4 regions of the Streptomyces sp. NPDC046909 genome follow, and region 1 is predicted to be linked to each of the others. Evidence: riboswitches for the same ligand, from Rfam matches in the RefSeq annotation. Region 1 holds a riboswitch; each other region holds the start of a gene.

What was found. Region 1 has a riboswitch for cyclic di-AMP ahead of ABZ928_RS13630 (transglycosylase family protein). Riboswitches for the same ligand answer to the same signal wherever they lie in the genome.
Positions count from the first base shown of each region.
Region 2: linked by a shared signal. The riboswitch ahead of ABZ928_RS13080 (M23 family metallopeptidase) and the one ahead of ABZ928_RS13630 (transglycosylase family protein) in region 1 are both predicted to bind cyclic di-AMP.
Region 3: linked by a shared signal. The riboswitch ahead of ABZ928_RS31595 (NlpC/P60 family protein) and the one ahead of ABZ928_RS13630 (transglycosylase family protein) in region 1 are both predicted to bind cyclic di-AMP.
Region 4: linked by a shared signal. The riboswitch ahead of ABZ928_RS41015 (M23 family metallopeptidase) and the one ahead of ABZ928_RS13630 (transglycosylase family protein) in region 1 are both predicted to bind cyclic di-AMP.

Region 1 is NZ_JBEYXC010000004.1:118,344-120,535, forward strand. Features, by position in the region: gene eno (phosphopyruvate hydratase) at 1-163, opposite strand, end outside; gene ABZ928_RS13630 (transglycosylase family protein) at 468-1,157, opposite strand; cyclic di-AMP (ydaO/yuaA leader) riboswitch at 1,161-1,339, opposite strand; gene ABZ928_RS13635 (transglycosylase family protein) at 1,534-2,192, opposite strand, start outside.
Region 2 is NZ_JBEYXC010000003.1:912,092-914,283, reverse strand. Features, by position in the region: gene ABZ928_RS13080 (M23 family metallopeptidase) at 1-917, opposite strand, end outside; cyclic di-AMP (ydaO/yuaA leader) riboswitch at 929-1,087, opposite strand; gene ABZ928_RS13075 (PP2C family protein-serine/threonine phosphatase) at 1,290-2,192, opposite strand, start outside.
Region 3 is NZ_JBEYXC010000010.1:228,245-230,436, forward strand. Features, by position in the region: gene ABZ928_RS31595 (NlpC/P60 family protein) at 1-1,028, opposite strand, end outside; cyclic di-AMP (ydaO/yuaA leader) riboswitch at 1,037-1,209, opposite strand; gene ABZ928_RS31600 (ScyD/ScyE family protein) at 1,481-2,192, shown strand, end outside.
Region 4 is NZ_JBEYXC010000017.1:32,622-34,813, forward strand. Features, by position in the region: gene ABZ928_RS41015 (M23 family metallopeptidase) at 1-724, opposite strand, end outside; cyclic di-AMP (ydaO/yuaA leader) riboswitch at 737-904, opposite strand; gene ABZ928_RS41020 (pitrilysin family protein) at 1,097-2,192, opposite strand, start outside.

The sequences.
Region 1 (2,192 bases):
CGCGGAGCTCGATGGCCTCGAAGGCACCGGTGGAGGCGCCGGACGGAACGGCGGCACGACCCGTGCTGCCGTCGTCGAGGCCGACCTCGACCTCGACCGTGGGGTTGCCTCGGGAGTCCAGGATTTCCCGGGCTACGACGACGTCGATGGACGGCACGAGCATCTCCTTCTTGGATGTGACGCGGCTACGGCACTACCGCAGCGGCTCTGCGAGACGAGCCTAACCGGCTCCGGGCGATCGGCCACCGCGTGGACCGCCCCGTGGACAGAACCGATCGTAAATTGTTTCTGAACGGAACAAAGACGCTTCCGGAAACCCGGCACAAAAAAGCCCCGCCCCGGTGCGTACGGGGGAACACGCACCGGAGCGGGGAGCCCGTGGGGACGGGGGGACCCTCACGAGGCCTTCAGTATGAGGACCACGGATGTGAGGGCGCTGTGGTTCAGCTGGGTCTTGCCGGTGCCTCTTACTTGAGGTGCAGCTGCTGACCCGGGTAGATGAAGTCGGCGTCGCTGACGATGTCCTTGTTCAGCTTGAACAGCTTCTGCCAGCCGCCCTTGACGTCGTGCTCCTCGGCGATGGAGCTGAGGGTGTCACCCTTGACGACCTTGTACTCGCCGTCGCCCTTCTTGACCTTCTTACCGGTCGGGGTGGTGACGGTCTTCTTCGCGGTCGTGCGCTCGGAGGAGCGGGACGTCGACTGCTCGGAGGAGCGGGTGCTGGTGCCGCTGTCGCTCGACGAGCTGGAGGAACCGCTGGAGGAGCTGCTGCTGCCGGTGTAGGTGGCGCCGGACAGGCCCACACCGCAGGTCGGCCAGGCACCCTTGCCCTGGGAGGCGAGGACCTTCTCGGCGATCTCGATCTGCTGCGCCTTGGTGGCCTGGTTCGCGGTGGAGGCGTACGCCGTGCCGCCGTACGCGGCCCAGGTCGAGGCGGAGAACTGCAGACCGCCGTAGTAACCGTTGCCGGTGTTGATGGACCAGTTGCCGCCCGACTCGCACTGGGCGACGGCGTCCCACTCGGAGGCGGTGGCGGCGGAGGCGTTGCCGGCCGCCATCAGCGGGGCGGCTATCGCGACACCGGTGACGCCGGCGAGCGCGGCGGCGCGGGTGGCCTTGGACGGACGGCGGTGCTTGCCCTTGCCGGAAAACAGCATGGTGGATCCCCTCACCGACGCCTGCGAGGTGAGCTGTCGGGTTCGGGCCGGTTGAGTTGCCCGGCCGCGCGTCGGGGCCTCTCGGCCCACTGCGCGGCTTCACCCCGAGCCGGACCAGCGTGAACTGCTGGGCCCGGCACTTACCTTGGGTCCCCCGCTCCTGCCTACGGCGCTTGACGCGACGACTGTTCCCGTACGGCCGCTGGCAGGATTCGGCGTTGCGGCAGCCGGGGCTCGTGGTGACGAGCGGTGTTGACCGTAGACACGGAACCCGGGGGATTTCAAAGACGATCAGGGCTTCTGAGACTCATCCCACACTTTCGCCAAACCGGACATTTACTGCGAAGTGCGGCGCGAACTCCCGTGCTTTTTCGCCCTATTCGGTACCGAGTACGAGGGTCTGACCGGGCATGATGTCGCTCGGGTCGGCGCCGATGACCTGCTTGTTCTCGGCGTAGAGCCGACGCCATCCGCCGTCGACGTCAAGGGAGTCGGCGATGGAGGCGAGGGTGTCACCGGAGCGGACGGTGTACGAGCTCTCGTCGGCACTCGCGCCGCGGTGCTTGCCGGTGCCGGTGCCGGCGCCGGTGCGGGCGTCGGCGTCGGCGCCGCTGTCGGTCGCGAGGGCGCCGGTGTCAACGAGGGCCGAAGAGCCGCCCTCTTGCCATGAGTTGTCCGATTCGTCAGCATCCGTCTCTGCTGTGGGTGAGCCGTCGGACGGCTGTGAGTTCTCGGCGCCGGGGTCGGAGGTGTCCGACTTGGCGGAGTTGTCCGCTTCGGTGGATGCGGAAGGCGAAGGGGTCGCGTCGGTGGAGGACGCGTCGGACGACCCGGAGGACGAGCCCGAGGACGAGGACGAGTCAGGCGATCCAGATGAACCGGAGGAACTGGACGAGTTGGATGATCCGGATGAACTGGACCCTTCGGACGCCGAGGGGCTGTCGCTCGCGACGCCGGTGTCGACCTCGTCCGAGGCCGAGTCCCGGCTCAGCCCGTTGAGCAGCCCGCAGGTGCCCCAGACGCCGACGCCCTGAT
Region 2 (2,192 bases), on a different contig from region 1:
ATCACATCGCCCGTGCTGACCTTCTGGCCCACGCTGACGCTGATCGAGGACTGGTGGCAGAACCACAGCTGGGTGCCGTCGTCGAGGGTGAGGATCGTGCGGTAGCCGTAGGAACCGGCCCAGCCGGCCTCCGTGATGGTGCCGCTGTGGATCGCCTTGATGAGCGTGCCCGTGGGAGCCGCGAAGTCGAGACCCGTGTGGTAGCCGGAGGACCACAGCGAGCCGGCCTGACCGAAGGTCGAGGTGATCGTGTACGACGACGTCGGCAGCGTGTACTGCTTGGCGAGCTCGGCGAGACGCTTGGCCTCGGCCTCCTGCGCGGCCTTCTTCTCCGCCGCCTTCTTCGCCTCGGCGGCGTCGTCCGCGGCCTTCTTCAGCGCGGCGGCCTCGGCCTTCGCGGTCTCGTCGGCGAGGGCGGTCTGGGTGGCGAGCTGCGCCTTGCTGTCGACCTGGGTCTGCTGGCTCTCGGCCTGCGCCATGATCCGGTTGCGGAGCGTCTCACCCGCGTCCGAGGCGCCCTCGGTCCGGTCCTGCGTGGCGGTCGAGGCGAGGTCGCTGAGCGCGGTCGCGGAGCCCTGCGGGGCCTCGTCCTCGCCGCCGAAGACGCCGCCCACGCTGGGCAGGTCGGGCATCGAGATGGAGACCGGCGGCTTGCCGGTGTTGGCGCTGGCCATGCCGGCCCCGCCGACGGCGGCTATGACACCGACGCCCAGGACGGTGGAGCTGCGGGCGAATCCGTTGCCGCGCTGCTTGGCGACCCGGTGCTTGCCACGTGCCGGCCGGAGGGACTCCTCGGTGGGGTTCCACTCCTCGCGGGGGCCCTCGTCGTGGTGGTAGCTGCCGTAGCCGAAGACATCGGTGGAGGTGCGCTGGCTCGGCACGTACGGGGCCTCGGGGGCAGGCCGGTTTGACGCCACGTGGGCGTGCTCCTTTCCTTCCTTCTCGCCTACCGGGTTAGCTGACGGGTTCGGAGCAGGAAGGTCTCCTACGCGCGTATACCTGCCGTGAGTTCACGGCGGCGTTCGCGCGATTCACCCCAGGGTTGATGGTTCCCCGGCTCCCTTGCGGGATTAAGCGCGTGAGCACGGAGCCGTCTCTTGTGACGGCTGGGACGACCGCGCTGCGTTATCGAACGTTAATAGACCCGGCCTGGGTATTCCAAGCTGTTCCGCTTGATCATTAACGATTTTCGGCTGGACGTACGGGCCATGAGCGGCGAAAAACGGGCGAGTTGACCCAGCGCCGCCACAATCTCAGGAACCTCACAGCCATTGACGGTATGTCAGTTGTTATGCGGAGGGCGGTCGCGCGCTCACCCCGCGTGACCGCCGTACGGCGAGCAGCGCCATGTCGTCCGTCGCGCCGCCCCCGGTGTGCCGGCGGACCTCCGCGACGAGCGTGGCCAGCAGCGCCCCCGGGGCACGGAAGGTCCGCCCCGCGAGCCGCGCCGCCGGATCGTAGAACTCCCCGTGCCGGTCCCGCGCCTCGGACAGCCCGTCGGTGTACAGCAGCAGCGTGGCCCCGCCCGGGAAGCCGGCCTCCTCCGCCCGGTCGGGCCAGCTCCCCAACTCGCCCATGCCGAGCGGCAGCGCGGGCTCGGCGGCGGGCAGCGGCCGCACGGCCCCGTCGGGACAGAGCAGCAGCGGCGGCGGATGGCCGCGGTTGACGATCCGTACGAGCCCGTCGCCGTGCGGGAGTTCGGCGAGTACGGCGGTCGTGAACCCCTCGAAGCCGTCCAGCCCCTCGCGCCGCGTGCCCTCACGCGCCAGCGCCCGCTCAAGGCGCCCCGCGACCGCCTCCAGCGTCTTCTCCTGCTCGGCGGCCTCCCGGAACGCCCCGATGACGACGGCGACCGCGGCGACCGCCCCCATGCCCTTCCCGCGCACGTCCCCGGCCACCAGCCGCACCCCGTACGGGCTGTCCTGCACGGCGTACAGGTCCCCGCCGATGAAGGCGTCCTTCTGCGCGGCCTCGTACCGCACCGCGATCTCGAACCCGCCGATCCGCTCGTCCGGCTCGGGCAGCACCGCCCGCTGGGCGGCCTCGGCGATCTCGCGCTGCGAGGCGAGCCGCTGGTCCCCGCGGCGCACAACCCGGTTGAGGACGGCGGCGAGACCGGCGACCACCGCGACGGTGAGCACCTCGGTGAGCGTGTCCGCGTCCATCTCGAAGCCGAACCGCATATGGACGGT
Region 3 (2,192 bases), on a different contig from region 1:
AAGAAGACGAGGTCGCCGGGCCGGGCGTTGGCGAGGGAGACCGTGGTGCCGAAGTCGACCTGGTCGTAGGTGGTGCGGGGGAGGGAGATGCCGGCGGCGTTCCAGGCGGCCTGGGTGAGGCCGGAGCAGTCGTAGGAGTCGGGCCCTGTGGCGCCCCAGACGTACGGCTTGCCGATCTGGGAGCGGGCGAAGGCGAGGGCCTTGTCGGCCTTCGTGGCGTACGAGGAGTCCGTGGAGGTGGAGGAGGAGCCGGAGGTCCCGGAGGACGAGCCGCTCGCCGCCTCCTCGGCCGCGGCCGCCTCCTCCGCCGCCTTCTGCTCGGCCGCCTGCTGCTTCGCCAGCTCGGCGGCCTTGCGGGCGGCCTCCTCCTGCTTCCGCTTCTCGATCGCCGCGAGCCGGGCCTTCTCCTCGGCGGTGAGCTGCGACAGCAGCTCGCGCGCGTCGGAGAGCTTGCGCTGGACGGTCGCCTTGGCGGTCTTGAGGTCGCTCTGCGACTCGGTGAGCGTCGCGAGGCTCTCGGTGGCCTCCTGGCGCTTCTTCATCGTCGCGGACTGCTCGGTGATGTAGTCGTCGACCGCGCCCTTCTGACGGTCCGTCATGCGGCCCATCAGCTGCGTCTGGTCGAAGTAGTCCTGCGGGGTGTCCGCGAGCAGGAAGGTCGCGGTGTCGGGCGCGGAGGCGCCGGTGCGGTACTGGGCCGCGGCGAAGGAACCGAGTTCCTCGCGGGCCTCGTTGAGCTTCTGGGTGCGCTGGGCGACGTCGTCGAGGAGGGTGTCGACCTCCTTGCGCTGCTTGGTGGTCTTCTCCTTGGCCGAGTTGTACTTCTCGGTCGCCGACTCCGCCTGGCGGTAGAGATCGTCGACCTTCTTCTCGACTTCCTCGATGCTCGGCTTGTCATCGGTCGAGGGTGCTGCGGTGGCCGTCTGGGAGAGCAGGGCCACGGAGGTGAGGGCGGCCGTGGCGAGGGCGGGGGTGCGTATGCCTGCTACGCGCGTACCCGCCGGCGGCGACTTGCGGTGCGACGCCAAGGGTGGCGACTCCTTCCATGTTCCGCCTACCGAGTTAGCTGTCGGGTTCGGGCGGGTGGTTCGGAAGGTGTGCCCTACGGCCGTTCCCGTGAAGGGAGTCGGGCCGATTCACCCCAAGGTCGGTGTGGGTCCCCGGCTCCGGGCGCCCCCAGGGGCGTACCGGATTGAGCGGAGGCCGCGCGGCCCGGCGAGGTTCGCCGGTGGAGGTCGTACGGCCTGTCCGGCACGGTAGCCAACTGGTGTGGCCCCTGTGAAGGTTGATGTCCGATAGGCCCGATACATTTTCGTGACCTTTGGTCAGCCCCTCGCTCGGCGTGGTCAATCCGGAAGGATCTGCGGCGAGTTGTGCGTATTTTGACCCGAGTGTTACGGAGTAGAGCCGTCCGCCCGCTTATGGCCGCTACCTTCCAGTCGACCCGCGGACGCACCCCGTGGGTGGGAGGGATACGGCCATGAAGACCCGTACGTCACTCGTCGTCGCCACCGGAGTCGCACTCGCCGCCACCGCGGGCATCGCACCCGCGACAGCCTCAGGAGGTCACGGCGGCGCCAAACCCGTCGTCCGCGTCATCGCGACCGGCCTCGACAACCCGCGCCAGCTGTCCTACGCCGACGGGAACGTGTACGTCGCCGAGGCCGGCCGCGGCGGCAAGAAGTGCATCGGTGAGGGCCCCGAGGGCGAGACCTGCATCGGCCTCTCCTCCGCCGTCACCAAGATCTACTGGGACGGCGGCGCATGGCAGCACTACCGGGTCGTACGGGGCCTGCCCTCGGGCGCCGCCCCCGACGGCGGCTTCGCGACCGGCGTCGACGGCGTCTCCGCCCGCTGGGGCGAGCTCTGGGGCGTCGAGACCTTCGCCCCGCCGGAGGCCGGAGTCCCCACGACCCCGCCCTGGAACAAGCTCGGCAAGCTGCTCCGCGTCGAACAGAACGGCGATCACGGCACCGCGGAGATCGCCGCCGACATCACCGCCGTGGAGCTCAGGTACAACCCCCACAAGGCGGCCCTGGAGTCCAACCCGTACGCCGTCCTCGCCCTCCCCGACGGCCGCGAGATCGTCGCCGACGCGGCCGGCAATGACCTGGTCGTCGTCTCCCCGCACGGCAAGGCCCGCCCCTTCACCGTCTTCCCCGACCACGACAAGCACGAGACCGTCCCCACCT
Region 4 (2,192 bases), on a different contig from region 1:
CGATGTCCGAGCCGTACTCCGCGGTCGTGCGGGCCTCGAAGTGCAGATGCGGTCCGGTGACGTTGCCGGTCGCGCCGGAGAGGCCGATCTGCTGGCCCGGGGTGACCGTCTGGCCCACCGAGACGCCGATGGACGACAGGTGGCCGTACTGGGTGTACGTGCCGTCGTTCATCTTGATCACGATGTTGTTGCCGTACGAACCGCCCCAGCCCGCCTCCACGACGGTGCCGGAGCCGACCGCGTGGACGGAGGTGCCGCTGGCCGCGTGGAAGTCGACGCCGGTGTGGCTGCCGGAGGACCAGACGGCGCCGCCCGCCTTGTAGCCGGTGGAGATGTACGAGCCCGAGATCGGGGCGACGTAGCTGTTGAGGCGCTTGCGCTCGGCGGCCGCGCGGGCGGCGCGCTCCTTGGCCTTGCGCTCCTTCTCGGCCTTGGCGGCGGCCTTCTTGCGCGCGGCCTCCTCGGCCTTCTTCTGCGCGGCCTCCTTGGCGGCCTGCTCCTGGGCCTCGGCCTGCGCGTCGATCTGGTCGGCGACCGAGTCGCCGATGGTGATGACCGGGATGAGGCCGGTCTGCTCGGCCGCGGGCTCCGCGGCGAGGGCCGGGGCGGCGAGGGTGCCGATGACGCCGGTGGTGGTGAGGGCCGCGATCCCCGCCGCGCGGGCGGTGGAGCGCTTCATCCGGCTCGGGGCACGGTGCTTCCCGGTGGCGCGCGTGAACGCCATGTAGTGGCTGGTCCTTTCCTTCCTTCTCGCCTACCGGGTTAGCTGACGGGTTCGGAGCAGGAAGGTCTCCTACGGACCCCCTCGCGACACGCGCGGGCGTCCGATTCACCCCAGGGACTGCACAAGTGGGTCCCCGGCTCCCCTGGCTCGCGCCGTACGGGGACTCGGCGATGACTGTCCGGTGCCGCGGACGCGGCGCAGTGCCTGACGGACAGCCCGGACGACGCTAAGGGGGGCCACTTTCAATCCCCAAACGGATGACGCAGTTTGTAGCGCATCCCACAGGGCAAACAGGCAACCAGCCTTCAATTCGGACATTGAGGGGCCCTGGTGACGCTTCAGTCACCAGGGCCCCTTCACGCGCGCGTGCCGCTACTCGGCCGTGACGACCGTGACTTCGCCGATGCCGAGAGCCTCGACCGGCTCCTTGATGGCGGAGGCGTCGCCCACCAGGATCGTCACCAGACGGTCCACCGGGAAGGCGTTGACGGCCGCCGCGGTGGCCTCGACGGTGCCGGTCGCGGCGAGCTGCCGGTACAGCGTGGCCTGGTAGTCGTCGGGCAGGAACTGCTCGACCTGGTCGGCCAGGGTGCTCGCGACGGCCGCCGCCGTCTCGTACTTGAGCGGCGCCACACCGACGAGGTTCTGCACGGCGACGTCGCGCTCGGCGTCGGTGAGCCCCTCCGCGGCGAGGGTGCGCAGCACCTTCCACAGGTCGTCCAGGGCGGGACCGGTGTTCGGGGTGTCGACGGAGCCGCTGATGGCGAGCATCGCGGCACCGCTGCCGTCGGGCGCGGACCTGAGGACCTGCCCGAACGAGCGCACGCCGTAGGTGTAGCCCTTCTCCTCGCGCAGGACGCGGTCCAGGCGGGAGGTGAGGGTGCCGCCGAGGCAGTAGGTGCCGAGCACCTGCGCGGCCCACACGCGGTCGTGCCGGTCGGCGCCGATCCGGCCGATCAGCAGCTGCGTCTGGACGGCGCCGGGGCGGTCCACGATGACGACACGGCCGGTGTCGTCGGCGGTGATCGGCGGCACCGGGCGCGGCTGGGCTGGGGAGCCGGTCCAGGAGCCGAGGGTGTCGCCGAGCAGCGCGTCGAGGTCGATGCCGGTGAGGTCGCCGACGACCACGACGGTGCCGGTGGCGGGGCGGACGTGCTTCTCGTAGAAGGCGCGTACGGCCGCCGAGTCGATGTTCCGGACGGTGTCCTCGGTGCCCTGGCGCGGGCGGGACATGCGCAGGTCCGCCGGGAACAGGGTCCGGGAGAGCTCCTTGGCGGCCCGGCGGGACGGGTTGGCCAGCTCGTGCGGGATCTCGTCGAGGCGGTTGGTGACGAGGCGTTCGACCTCGCTGTCCGCGAACGCGGGCGCCCTGAGGGCGTCGGCCAGCAGACCGAGCCCCTTGGCCAGCCGGGACGCCGGGACTTCCAGGCTCAGACGGACGCCCGGGTGGTCGGCGTGCGCGTCGAGG